3 regions of the Shewanella sp. K8 genome follow, and region 3 is predicted to be linked to each of the others. Evidence: predicted binding sites of a transcription regulator. Region 3 holds the regulator's gene; each other region holds the start of a gene.
What was found. Region 3 encodes ArgR, which controls arginine synthesis, uptake and breakdown. Its sites were predicted from a motif close to ANTGAATANNTATTCANT; they were not measured.
Positions count from the first base shown of each region.

Region 1: ON072_RS09325 (YjiH family protein) is a predicted target of ArgR. The motif match lies at 2,087-2,104, and genes of this name have one in related genera.
Region 2: ON072_RS07680 (OadG family transporter subunit) is a predicted target of ArgR. The motif match lies at 1,515-1,532, and genes of this name have one in related genera.

Region 1 covers NZ_JAPEHY010000014.1:3,694-8,107, reverse strand. The annotation lists gene ON072_RS09330 (two-component regulator propeller domain-containing protein) at 1-516, opposite strand, end outside; gene ON072_RS09325 (YjiH family protein) at 656-1,933, opposite strand; gene ON072_RS09320 (methyl-accepting chemotaxis protein) at 2,306-3,850, opposite strand; gene ON072_RS09315 (DUF998 domain-containing protein) at 4,367-4,414, shown strand, end outside.
Region 2 covers NZ_JAPEHY010000010.1:90,138-94,551, forward strand. The annotation lists gene oadA (sodium-extruding oxaloacetate decarboxylase subunit alpha) at 1-950, opposite strand, end outside; gene ON072_RS07680 (OadG family transporter subunit) at 977-1,243, opposite strand; gene csrA (carbon storage regulator CsrA) at 2,231-2,428, opposite strand; gene ON072_RS07690 (aspartate kinase) at 2,545-3,783, opposite strand; gene alaS (alanine--tRNA ligase) at 3,806-4,414, opposite strand, start outside.
Region 3 covers NZ_JAPEHY010000039.1:1,238-5,651, forward strand. The annotation lists gene pssA (CDP-diacylglycerol--serine O-phosphatidyltransferase) at 1-131, opposite strand, end outside; gene ON072_RS17830 (DUF4124 domain-containing protein) at 223-666, shown strand; gene mdh (malate dehydrogenase) at 745-1,680, opposite strand; gene argR (transcriptional regulator ArgR) at 1,966-2,436, shown strand; gene ON072_RS17845 (Dyp-type peroxidase) at 2,497-3,432, opposite strand; gene ggt (gamma-glutamyltransferase) at 3,531-4,414, opposite strand, start outside.

The DNA.
Region 1 (4,414 bases), on a different contig from region 3:
AACGGTATTTGTCTGAAGCTGCTGGCTATCCAGGCGTTGGCGGCGTTTGGGGTCGTAGCGCCAAACCTTTGCATCATCCATCAGCAGCCAGAGCATGCCTTGTTTGTCTTCTGCCAGCTCGCGGATCCCGGTCAGCGGCAGATCGGCTTCGGCACCCAATATTTCAAAGCGGCCACTGTCCGGATGATAAAGATTCAGGCCATCGCTCAAGGTCAGCAGCCACAACTCCTTCTGGCTTGAAAACAGTAGCCTTTCAATGTGATTGCCACTAGGGCCGTAGGGAGCGTCCTGCTTACTGTAGATTCTGAAATGTTCGCCATCGAAGCGGTTGAGTCCGGCTTGTGTGGCTATCCACAGGTGACCACGATCGTCTGTGGCGAGGTCATTGACAGTGTTCATCGACAAGCCGTCTTCGGCCTGAAATTGCTCAAGGACAGGGCGATAGCCCAATGACGGCGTCAGGCTATCGAGGCACCAAAGTGCCGTAAAAAGGAGCAGCAACGCAAAGATTTTCACCGAAAAGCCTCAAAAACGAACTTTTTTCAGTGTAGATGCTGGTGGCCGAAATGCGAATTTTGTGAGCACATTCTAGTGCTTAGAAATAAAAAACGGCCGCATGTAGCGGCCGTTGTGGGGAAGTCCGGCTAAATTGCCCTTAGAACAGTAGATGTGCCATCCCGGCAATCACAGGCAGAGTAACCAGGGTTCGCAGCAGGAAGATGGCAAACAACTCCCAAATTTTCACCGGTATCTTGCTGCCGATAAGCAAGGCACCTACTTCACTCATGTAGATCAATTGGGTGACAGACAGCGCCGCAATCACAAAGCGTGTCATGTCGGATTCTATGCTGGTGGCCAGAATCGAGGGGATAAACATATCGGCAAACCCGACGACTATAGTCTTGGAGGCTTGGGTAGCTTCGGGGATCTGCATCAGTTCCAACAATGGAATAAAAGGCTTACCAAGATAGTTAAATACCGGGGTGTATTCGGCGATGACCAGAGCTATGGTCCCCAATGCCATTACGACGGGGAGCACACCGAAGATCATATCGATGACATTTTTCACCCCTTCGGAGAGCACCTTGAATACGCCACCTGTGTGGGACGCCTTGGTGAGCGCCAGATCCAGTCCCCAGGACAGAGAGTTATGACCTTCTGGCAGCGACTCATCATCTTTCTGTCTGGGGCTGCCATCAACATAAACATCCTTCTTGCGCGACAGCGGCGGCAACTTGGGTACTATTATGGCGGCAACAATGCCGGCCAGACAGACTGTCAGGTAGAAGGGTACAAACATTGCCTGCAGTTTCACTTGGGTGAGTACCACAAGGGTAAAAGTGATGGAGACTGCCGAGAAGGTGGTGCCGATAACCGCCGCTTCACGCTGGGTATAGAAGCGGTTCTCATACTGTTTACTGGTCAGCAAAATACCAACGCTACCATCCCCGAGCCAGGAGGCCATACAGTCTATGGCGCTGCGTCCCGGTAGGTTGAACACCGGCCGCATCAACTTGGTCAGTAAGGTTCCGAAGAGTTCCAGCAGGCCAAAGTTGAGCAACAAAGGCAGGAACATACCGGCAAAAAAGAATACACAGAACAACAGTGGCAACAGGCCATTCATCACCAAGGCGCCGGTGGAATCGGCTATGAGCATCTCAGGGCCAACCTGGAAGAAGGTCAGACAGATAAATATGGCGCCCAAAACCCTGACCAAGAGCCAGGCAGGGCTGATATTCAACAGGGAGTTGAGAAACTTGCTGCGGCGGATAAAACCGGGGCGCAGGAGTTTCACCAATACACTGGCCGTGGCGGTAAATACCACTATGGCGCAAATTATGCTGGTCAAATAATCATTGAGCAAATTCTTGAGTTCACCGGCCAACACCGCCACAGGAATGGTCAGTTCGTTGTTATAGCTGATAGGCGTCATAAAGAGTAAGACGCCGAGCAGAGATGGCACCAGGAAGGTGAGTATGGTTGTTATGTTGCGGGGTTGTTTTTCGTCTGCCACGGTTATTACACCCTGAATCTACACTAATTGGATGAGTAACAAAGCTACTCGCCAGGGGCAATATTGGCTCTGAATGCATTTTCATTCAACCGGCCCCCGAATTTAAGGGGGCAAGATTACCCCCTTAGCGCGGCTATGTAAATTCATTCGCTGTCAGTTCTGTCTCTTTGATCACAACAGCATAGTTATTTCCTGTCCTTGCTTAATTATTATTTGAGCAGTTCCTTATGGAAAATCCTTCAAAAAGAAATGGTTAAATATTTGTTATTCAGGCTGAACCTGGGCTTTGTCTCAGCCGAAAGTCTGTCTCAGGTTCAGCGACCTGTCGGCACTGGCCTTTAACTGCAATACGGCTTGCTCAACCTGACACAGGGCGCTGACATTGTCATTGGTGGCGCCGTGAATCGTCTGTATGCCGCCTGCTATCTCTTGCACTACTTGCCCTTGCTGGGTTGCCGTCACGGCGTTTTGTCTGGCGAGATCGTGTATTTCAGCCATCCCCTGATTAACTGTGTTGATGGACTCCACAGCCGACAATGCTTCAGTGGCGCACTCCTGTGCCTGTTGTCTACTGGCTTCCATCTCATTGGCCCACTGGGTCAGCATGCTGAACATGGCCTCTATGCTGGCAGATATACTCTTGGTGGACTGCTGAGTGCGGCCGGATAAGGCTCTGACCTCATCGGCGACCACCGCAAAGCCGCGTCCCTGTTCGCCGGCTCTGGCTGCTTCTATGGCTGCATTGAGAGCCAGCAGGTTGGTTTGGTCGGCAATGGCGTCGATTTCCGACATGGCGTTGGCAACTTGCTGTGCTTCATCGTTCAGGCGTTTGGCATTGGAAGCCGCCCTGGCAACATCATCGGCCAGGTGGAGAATATGTTCACTGTTCTGATGCATCACATCCCGGCTTTGACGACATAGGCCATAAGCCTCATCTATACGGCCTGAGGTTGCCTGGGTGTTGTCGGCCACCTCACTGATAGTGGCATGCAGCTCTTCGATGGCACTGGCTATCTGCTGCATCTGTTGTTGTTCCAGATCCATGCCGACTCTGGCCTGCTCTGTGGCCACCACCAACTGAGCGGCAATATCATTGGTTTTAAGCGCTTGATCCTGAGTCCGGCCCAAAACGCCCTGAAGCATGGCGGCCTTACGCTGCAACTGAAATTCGAGCACGGATGAGGTATCGTGCCCGGCATAGATGAAGCGACTGACAGAATCGTACTCTTGCTTGAGTGCCATCAATCGTGCCGGAATACGAAAGGCTTCGTCATAGAAGATAGCCAGATTGAGCGCCATCAACATGGCTCCGGCCAACACCACGCCCCAGCCCCAGATATAGCCGCTAAGCAGTAAGCCAGAGCCTGCCATCAGTGCCGAAAGCAAGCGTTTTTGCGTCAGCGTCAGCGGATCTTTGACTCTTTTGCCCTGATTCAGGCGACTGTATACCTTGATGGCCCGTTTGATGGTGCCTTGACTGGGTTTAACCCTGACAGATTGATAACCAATGATTTTACCCTGTTCAAAGATGGGGGACACGAAAGCATCGACCCAGTAAAAACCACCGTCCTTACAACGGTTTTTGACCAATCCCCGCCAGGAACTGCCGGCCTTGAGGCATTGCCACATTTCGGCAAAGGCCGCCTTGGGCATGTCGGGATGGCGAACCATGTTGTGGCTGTGGCCCAACAGCTCGGCTTCAGAAAAACCCGATATCTCAGCAAAGGCCGGGTTGACGTAAGTGATAACGCCGCGAAGATCTGTGGTGGAAATGAGTTCGTCGGTGGATTGCAGACAGACTTCCCTGTCTGTGGTGGTGGAATTCCTTCTGGACATCTTTAATTCCGGCTCAGAGTTAGTGGCCCGATATTGATTCAGGCCTTATTATCGTTTTAAGTGTGATAAGCATAACATTTTTGTGGTTATTTGAGTGAGCGCTTTTTGCAACTTTTTTAGAGGTAAAGCGTTTGCAGGTTATTGATATGTATACTAATTGAAAACTCCGATGGCCAGTGTTTTAGTCGGGATAAAACTCTGTAAACAAGCAATCCAACGGCTGGACACAGTGAAATCTGCTAGCGCTGTATTTTTGCTCTTGGGCGGAACTGCAGTTTCCAGACCCGGCATGATCTTGGTAACCAAGGTTACTGTCATCTCCTGCGGGAGGGTATGCCAGAACAGCAAAGAATGGCCGAGGCATCAAAGTGCAATAATTCGACCGGAAGCGAATTTTGTTGTTTAAACTCGGGTAAATAAGCGATCGGTAACGCAAAAAGACCTTGCCCGGGCTTTAAAAAAAATCTGGAGCATGTAAGTTAGACACCAGAAAATGAATCCGGGGCATACACTGGCATGTTAAGAAGACAGAGACTGGCAAGAATGGCGTTGAGCTTTGGTTTG
Region 2 (4,414 bases), on a different contig from region 3:
TTGTCCTCGGCGCCTTGCTCTCTGAGCTGGTTTTCCATATTGGTCAGCATGCCACCCGGCACTTGAGCCCGCAGAATGCGTGAATCTATGCCTTTTAGTGCCCCTTCGAAACGGGCATATTTTTTTCTGACCTCACGGAAATAGGCGGCTATCTCCTCCAGCAGTGCCAAGTCATAGCCTGTCGCCCTATCGGTATCTTCAACCATGGCAACCAAGGTTTCGGTGGCACTGTGACCATAGGTTTGGCTCATGGAAGAAATGGCAGTATCCAGAACATCAATGCCGGCCTCAATCGCCTTTTGATAGGTTGCGGTTGATAACCCTGTAGTGGCATGGCACTGCATGGTGATCAGTAGATCAGTTTCCGACTTCAAGCGGCTTATTAGCTCAAATGCCTCCATCGGCTTGAGCAAACCGGCCATGTCCTTGATACAGAGTGAATGGCAGCCCATATCTTCCAATTGCTTGGCCATGGTCAACCAGGTTTGCAATGTATGTACGGGGCTTGTGGTGTAAGAAATTGTGCCCTGGGCATGAGCGCCAACATCAATCACGGCTTTCAGCGCGGCTTGCAAGTTGCGCACATCATTCATGGCATCGAACACCCGGAATACATCGACCCCGCTGTCATGGGCGCGCTCTGCAAACCGGGTCACCAAGTCGTCACTGTAATGGCGATAACCCAGCAAGTTCTGGCCCCTCAATAACATCTGCTGCCGGGTGTTGGGCATGGCTTGTTTCAGCGCCCGGATCCGCTCCCATGGGTCTTCACCCAGATAACGGATACAGGCATCAAAGGTTGCACCGCCCCAGGACTCCAGGGACCAAAAGCCAACACTGTCCAACTTGGATGCAATCGGCAACATATCTTCGATACGCATTCTGGTTGCCAACAATGACTGGTGGGCATCCCGCAGGACAACGTCGGTTAATGCTAAAGCTTTACTCATCTTTTTTATCCATCAGATTGCGGCATTTAAGCCTGTTTGCGGTATTGGTGAATGGCACAGCTAATGGCTGCCAGCTGTTGCGGCGTTGGTGCGCCTGCCTGGGCGACGACTGCGGATTGTGCCTTGGCCCTTTCCTGAGTTTGGTTCTTATCCTCCAAGCTGGGTTTAGGTGCCAGATAATGGGCCGATATCCGGATCCCCAAGATCAGCAGCCCCAAGAACAGATAAACCAGCCCCATACCGAGCAGCATAATCCCCACAGCTTCCACGAGTTGCTCAGAAAGCGACATCATATCTTCCTCATTTTGTTAATGGCGCGGCAGGCCTTTCCATGTCTAAGTCTGGTCTGAGATGACAGAACATGGCACCCCAGCCGGACAATAATGGTAAATATGCGAAAAAGTGCGATTTTCAATCACTGCTTGTTTTAGCCTAACAGGCCAAGTTGCACCTAACCATGTGACTTAGGTCAAAAGCGATAACCAATCTATAACAAAAAACCTTCCTCAATGTAAATTGGTCATACCAAAACAAATCAATAAAACCTCATAGGGAATGATGATTCATAAATATTTATTTAATATTTTTGATGAAAAACTAAAACTCAAACCAAAATGAAGGGAAGATGATATCGCGAATGCCGGCAAGGGTGGCAAGTTTCAACATAGGGGACTTGTGAATACAAATGGTTTTAAAGCCTTTCCCGGATGTGTTCGCCATAAGCGATAAAATTGTCTTAAATTCGGGGGAAAGGTCATATGAAGAGCAAAGCATGGTACTTGATGATGAAAATAGGTTCTCTATCCAGAACTTGTTACATCCCGGACTTTCAGTGGGCCTGTGTCTCTGTATCAAGCTTACGGATAAGGCACTGTGGATAGCTAGGAAATTGCAGGCGAGTAAGAAACAGATAGCAAAACGCCCCGCTATTGCGGGGCGTCTTACTTCTTTGCTATTTGGCGCGCATGGAAGGAGTCGAACCTCCGACCGCCTGGTTCGTAGCCAGGTACTCTATCCAGCATAAAGCCCATACTCCCTTAGCAGGGGAGCGCCTTCGGCCACTCGGCCACCTCTCCGTTTTCTTGGCGCACATATTACTGTTTGAAGAAAATAAGTCAAACCCTTTTTCCGAAACCTTTTCCGTTTGTCCTGTTTTTAATCACCTGACCTAAATAACGCGCAAATCCTGTGCTATCAAGGGTTTTCCGGCTCCAGAAAATAAAAAAGCCAGTTTAAAAACTGACTCTTCTATTCCTGACGGAGGTTCACTTTATGTCGCCTCAGAAGTTACCACCTTCAGAAGGTGTTCCTGTTTTCTCAGACTGAATACGCTGATAAATCTCTTCACGGTGCACAGAAACTTCTTTGGGTGCATTCACACCTATACGTACCTGATTCCCCTTCACACCCAGCACTGTCACTGTGACCTCGTCACCAATCATCAGTGTTTCGCCAACACGACGAGTCAAAATCAGCATTCGATTGCTCCTCTAGTTTCCATATCTTCTACACACGGCGCTCATCCGTCGTAACCATTATTATAAGGTGAGCTTAGTACAAATTAATAGTATTCAATACTAAATCCGTTGTTTAATTACACCTTATTTAGTTCAAAAGCGTGATGTAACACCCGAACTGCCCTGTGTAAATCCGATTCATCTATTACCACTGACAGCTTTATCTCTGATGTTGCCATCAACTTAACATGAATTCCTTCATTCCCCAAGATATCAAACACCTTGGCGGTTGCCTCGGCCCTGCGATGCACGCCGGCACCTATTACAGACACCTTTGCCAGGGCTTTTTCAAACACCAATGGGCCAAACGATGTTCCAAGTTCCGGTTCATCGAGCGCCTTTAACGCCCAAGGGAGCCTGCTGGCATCCAAGGTAAAGCTGACGCTGTCATCTGTACCCGCCTTGGTCACCAGATCCACTTCCACACCATTTTCGGCCAGCAGTGAAAATACTGCCGCAAAGGGGTCCGGTGAATCGTCGGTGCGACTCAGACTCAGCATCGCCTGCCCTTTACTGCAAGCGATACCCGCTACTTGATTACTCTTGTCTTCACAGGCATCGAAACGTATCAGGGTGCCACTGCCAGGTTCAAAGCTGGAAAGCACCCGCAAGGGAACCCGAAAGCGCTCGGCATAAGAGACTGAATCCGGGTGCAACACCTTGGCTCCCAACCGAGCCATCTCCAGCATCTCTTCGAAACTGATGGCATCAAGCTTTTGTGCGCTCGGTTCAATATTGGGATCTGTGGTATAGACACCAGCCACATCGGTAAAAATTTGACATTCCTGCGCCTTGAGCGCGGCAGCCAATGCCACAGCAGTGGTATCCGAGCCTCCGCGCCCAAGAGTGGTCACTTCCCCGAATTGATCCCGACCCTGGAAGCCGGCCACTATCGGGATAATTCCCTGGGCCAGCAATTCCAGCAGATACTGAACGTCAACTCGTTCGATACTGGCACGGCCAAACTGGCTATTGGTGTGGATTTGCACCTGGGCGGCATTGAGCGACTTGGCCTTGACGCCACGTTTTGCCAACGCCATCGCCATCAGCGCAATACTCACCTGCTCGCCGGTGGAGACCAGCATGTCCATCTCCCGCGCCGATGCATCGGGGTCAATCTGCCCCGCCAGTGCAAACAAACGGTTGGTTTCACCGGCCATGGCGGAGAGCACCAACACCTGATGCTCGCCGCTCAATTGAGCTTTGGCAATCTGCTCGGCAATCACCTCGATACGCTCAATCGAGCCTACCGAGGTGCCGCCGAACTTTTTGACATACAGTCGCTCGTTACTGCCTGAACGTACTTCTTGTGTCACATAGACCTCGTTGGTGGCGAAATTATGCCAGACGTTCAGTCAGCCAAGGCGTTACCGATGCCAATGCCTGAGGCAAGTTGGCAACTTCACTACCACCAGCCTGAGCCATATCGGGACGGCCACCGCCCTTGCCACCAACCTGCGCAGCCACCATGGCCACCAATTCACCGGCCTTCACCTTAGCGGTCAAGTCTTTAGTCACCCCGGCGATAAGGTTTACTTTGTCGCCATGAGCCAGACCCAGCACCACTATGCCAGATTGCAGCTTCTGCTTGAGCTCGTCCTGCAGACCACGCAGAGAGCCAGGGTCAATGCCTTCGACCTGTTTCACCAACACCTTGACTCCGGCAATCTCTTGCGCATCGGAAATCATATCGGCACTGGCCGCGGCGGCCAGTTTGTCTTTGAGTTGAGCAATCTCTTTTTCCAGTTGGCGGCTACGCTCCAACTGCGCCTTAAGCTTGGCTACCACTGAGTGACTGTCTGCTTTCAGCAAGTTAGCAGCATCACTCAACTCTTGCTGTTGCTCGGCGACGAAGGCCATGGCAGCAGCACCTGTGACTGCTTCAATACGGCGAATACCGGCGGCGATACCGCCTTCGGAAGTGATCTTGAACAGACCTATGTCACC
Region 3 (4,414 bases):
GATGCCTCAAAGTGCCCATTCATGGAAGCGATAACAGCATAGAAGCCCGAGAACAATCCTGCCGTTGTCATCAGATTGGGTAACAGATAGATGCCACGGGTTTTTATTGTTGGCTTGGATAAATTTTGCATACACTTAACCTGATGGTGTAATAAAGGTCTATAGCGGCAAAGATAACACACTTGCTCAGACAAGCTCACCCTGCAGAAACGGAAACAGACAATGATAAGGATCAGCCTATTTATGGCTCTGCTGGCATTACTCGGAGCCAACGCTGCCTCGGCAACGCCCATCTATACTTGGGTCGATGAAAATGGCGTTACCCACTACAGCCAAGAGCCGCCGCCACAGCAACAGGCCACCGAATTGAACAGCCAAAATCTGCAACCCGCCAGAATTGGCACGGTCGCGCCGCAGCGAAAAGATGACGTTGTGCAGGAAACTGAGTCTGAGAAACAGGCCAAATTGATCAAGGAGAAAGATGCGGCCCAGGCTCAGGCTATTTGTGATAAGGCCAAATTCCAATTGGATGTACTCAATACCCACACCAGACTACAACGTAAAGATGAGGCCTCCGGTGAAATGATTAAGATGACAGAAGAAGAACGGCAGGCGCAGATAAAGGAGCAGCAGGAGAGAATTCGGCTGTTTTGCCAAAGAAACTAGCCAGCAAGGCCAGAGAAGAATAAGTTCAAGTAGCAAAAAGGAGCGCCGCGGCGCTCCTTTTTATTCACTGAAGTTGACTTACTTAACGAAGTCTACACCCAGTTTGATATCCGCCTTCAAGGTATCCAGCATGGCGTCACGGGCATTGGTTTCAAACGCACTCAGCTCTCCATACGGCAGAACCTTTTCGATACCATTCTTGCCGAGTACCACTGGCTGGGCAAAAAATTCAGCGTGCTCGCTACCACCATCAACATAGGCGCACTCGATCACATTGGCTTCACCCTGCAGACCGCGGATCAGCGACAGACCGAAACGGAAAGCGGCCTGGCCCATGGACAGAGTCGCGCTGCCGCCACCGGCTTTGGCTTCAACCACTTCAGTACCAGCGTTTTGAATACGCTTGGTCAGGGCAGCAACTTCTTCATCAGAGAAGCTGACACCTTCAACCTGAGACAACAGAGGCAGAATGGTCACACCGCTGTGGCCGCCAATCACATTGACTTTAACATCGGCAACGTTCAGCCCTTTGGCTTCGGCGATAAAGGTTTCAGAGCGGATGACATCGAGAGTCGTCACACCGAACAGACGGTTCTTGTCGTAAACACCGGCTTTTTTCAGTACTTCAGCAGCAATGGCCACAGTGGTGTTCACTGGGTTGGTGATGATACCGATCAGCGCTTTGGGACAAGTCGCGGCCACTTTTTCAATCAGGTTACGGACGATACCGGCATTGATATTGAACAGATCAGAACGATCCATGCCCGGCTTACGGGCAACACCGGCAGAAATCAGCACCACATCGGCACCTTCCAGTGCAGGCGTTGGGTCTTCACCGGCAAAACCTTTAACTTCAACTGCTGTCGGGATATGACTCAGATCCACGGCAACCCCAGGCGTTACGGGGGCGATATCATAGAGTGACAGCTGAGAGCCGGCAGGCAATTGGGTTTTCAACAGAAGGGCAAGAGCCTGGCCGATACCACCAGCAGCACCAAGTACAGCAACTTTCATAGTTATCTCCGTCAATTCTCGGAATTATGTGTGACATAGATCTAATTCTGTGATGGCGCAACATTAAAGGATCGTCACAAAAATAGCAATTATCCCTTAGTCATATGACTCTGTTTCATCAAAAGCTGAATTAACTTCAGCGTTTTCTACTGCCCACTGAGGCTTCTTTTACCCACCAAATGACCTGCATTGCATTTTTATGCAGACATCTTGGGTATTTGTTGACACTTATCCGTTTGATATGCAGAATGGCCGGGATTTTCTGAATAACGACAGAAGAAGATGATGCAAGCAAGCAAAAATCAGGATGAGCTAATCAGAACCTTCAAGGCTCTGCTTAAAGAGGAGCGCTTCGGCTCCCAGAGTGAAATAGTCAATGCACTGCAAGCCGAAGGCTTTGCCAATATCAACCAGTCCAAAGTCTCGCGCATGCTGAGCAAGTTCGGTGCCGTGCGCACCCGTAACGCCAAGCAGGAGATGGTCTACTGCTTACCGGCCGAACTAGGGGTGCCTACTGCCGGCAGCCCGCTGAAGAATCTGGTATTGGATGTGGATCATAACCAAGCCATGATAGTGGTGCGTACCAGCCCGGGCGCGGCGCAGTTAATTGCCAGGCTGTTGGACTCCATCGGCAAGCCAGAAGGTATTCTGGGCACTATCGCCGGTGATGATACTATCTTTATCTGCCCTTCCAGCATCAAGACCATTGATGAAACCCTGGAAACAGTGAAGTCGCTGTTCAATTACACAGACTGAGTTGAAAATGCCATAAAAAAACGCCCTTCAATGAGGGGCGTTTTTGTTTTTATCGCGCTATTAATCATCAAACTGGATCATGAAATCCAGAGAAGGGGCAAAGAAAGAGGAGCCTGTTACCGCCTGAGTAAAGTGCATCAGGTGATCATGGTGCCCTTCTCCGTCACCGAAAACCATACTGTGAAGCATCTTTTCAAAATGGTTAGGTGTCTTACAGGTGGAAATAAACATCAAACCCTGCTGTTTTACAGAACCATAGGGCATGCTCTGACGCAGGATCTCCATCGACTCACCATTGTCATACTTGAGATTTACCCGCTTGATATGTGCCGTCAGCGGTTTGTCTTCCGAGGCGTACTCTATGTTGTCCTGCTTGGTGCGGCCTATGATGTCTTCCTGCTTTTTCTGCGGCAGTCTGTGCCACTTACTCAGATTATGGACATATTTCTGTACATGAATGTAGCTACCGCCGCGAAATGCATCGTCTTCATCACCTACCAGGGCTACAGCTTGACGGCCTCTGCCCTTGGGGTTTTCTGTGCCATCGACAAAACCGGTCAGATCGCGGCTGTCCATAAAGCGGAACCCGCGCTCCTCCTCTTCCAGTTCAGCCAACCCTTCCAGCATTTCGTTGACCTCATTGGCTACCAGATGAAGAATATCCAGGCGATCACAACGCAGGTGAATAAAAATATCGAACTCTATCGCCGGCGCATCCCGGTTACCCGACTCCATAGCAGGGAACGGCCTGAGTTCAGCCGGTCTGCTTCCCGGATAGAGGTGATCCCAAAAGTTGGCACCAATCGCCACAAAGGCGTTAAAGGCACTGTCGGCATACTGATCTGCCAGCTCATACAAATACTGGGCGACATTGGCCAGGCAAGGACGCAGTTGTGACTCCCCGCCTTCGTTGGCATTGAACATCAGATAAACGCTGTGCAGATTTCCCTCAGCGCAGATTCCCAGTTGTTCCCGTGGCATAACCTGTGTATCCATTTGCAATCTACCCTTTCAGATTAATTCATCTTCGGCCTTATTATCCGCAACTTGAGCGTTAATTTGAATTAGCTCACGCACGTTTTTGCCGATTGCTTTCAATAACCTGATGCCTGCCCGTCTTTACGGGACTCGGACGCTCCCCGATAAACGCCGCTTTCAACATTGACGCCTATGGCCTGATAACCACCAAAAGCCCCGAGAGAATCACTCAAAGTATGCCCCTTTTTCATCAGCTCACGGCGGGTTTCCATGGAAAAGCCCGACTCGAGACTGATATAACCGCCATCTGTCATCTGCTCGCCGGTCGGTTGGCTGGAACCTGTATGCAGTATTCTCGGAGCATCGCCCGCCTCCTGCAGGTTGAGGCCAAAATCAATCAGATTAATCATGATCTGAGCGTGCATCTGGGGTTGGGTGGCTCCCCCCATGACGCCAAAGCTGAGCCAAGGCTTGCCATCTTTGGTGACAAAGGCCGGAATTATGGTATGAAACGGTCTCTTACCCGGTGCATAGGAGTTGGCACGCCCGGGAGTGAGATCAAACAGCTGGCCCCTGTCCTGCAACACAAATCCCAAATCCGGAGGCGTCATGCCTGAGCCCATGCCACGATAATTGCTCTGGATGAGGGACACCATATTGCCTTCTTTATCAGCGGTAGTGAGATAGATGGTATCACCGTGTAAAAGATTGGGATTACCCGGCTCAACACTGGCGGCGGCTTTGTCAGCATCGATAAGCTTGGCTCTGGCGTAGTTGTATTCTTTGGAGATAAGTGACGCTACCGGCACTTTGGCAAAGTCCATGTCGGCGTAGAACTTGGCTCGGTCGGCAAACGCCAGCTTTTTTGCTTCCACGAAATGATGCACATATTCGGCGCTGTCCAGCCCCATGGCCTTGAGATTAAATGGCTCCAGGGTTTTAAGGATCTGCAGTGCCGCTATTCCCTGGCCGTTGGGCGGCAGCTCCCAGATATCATAGC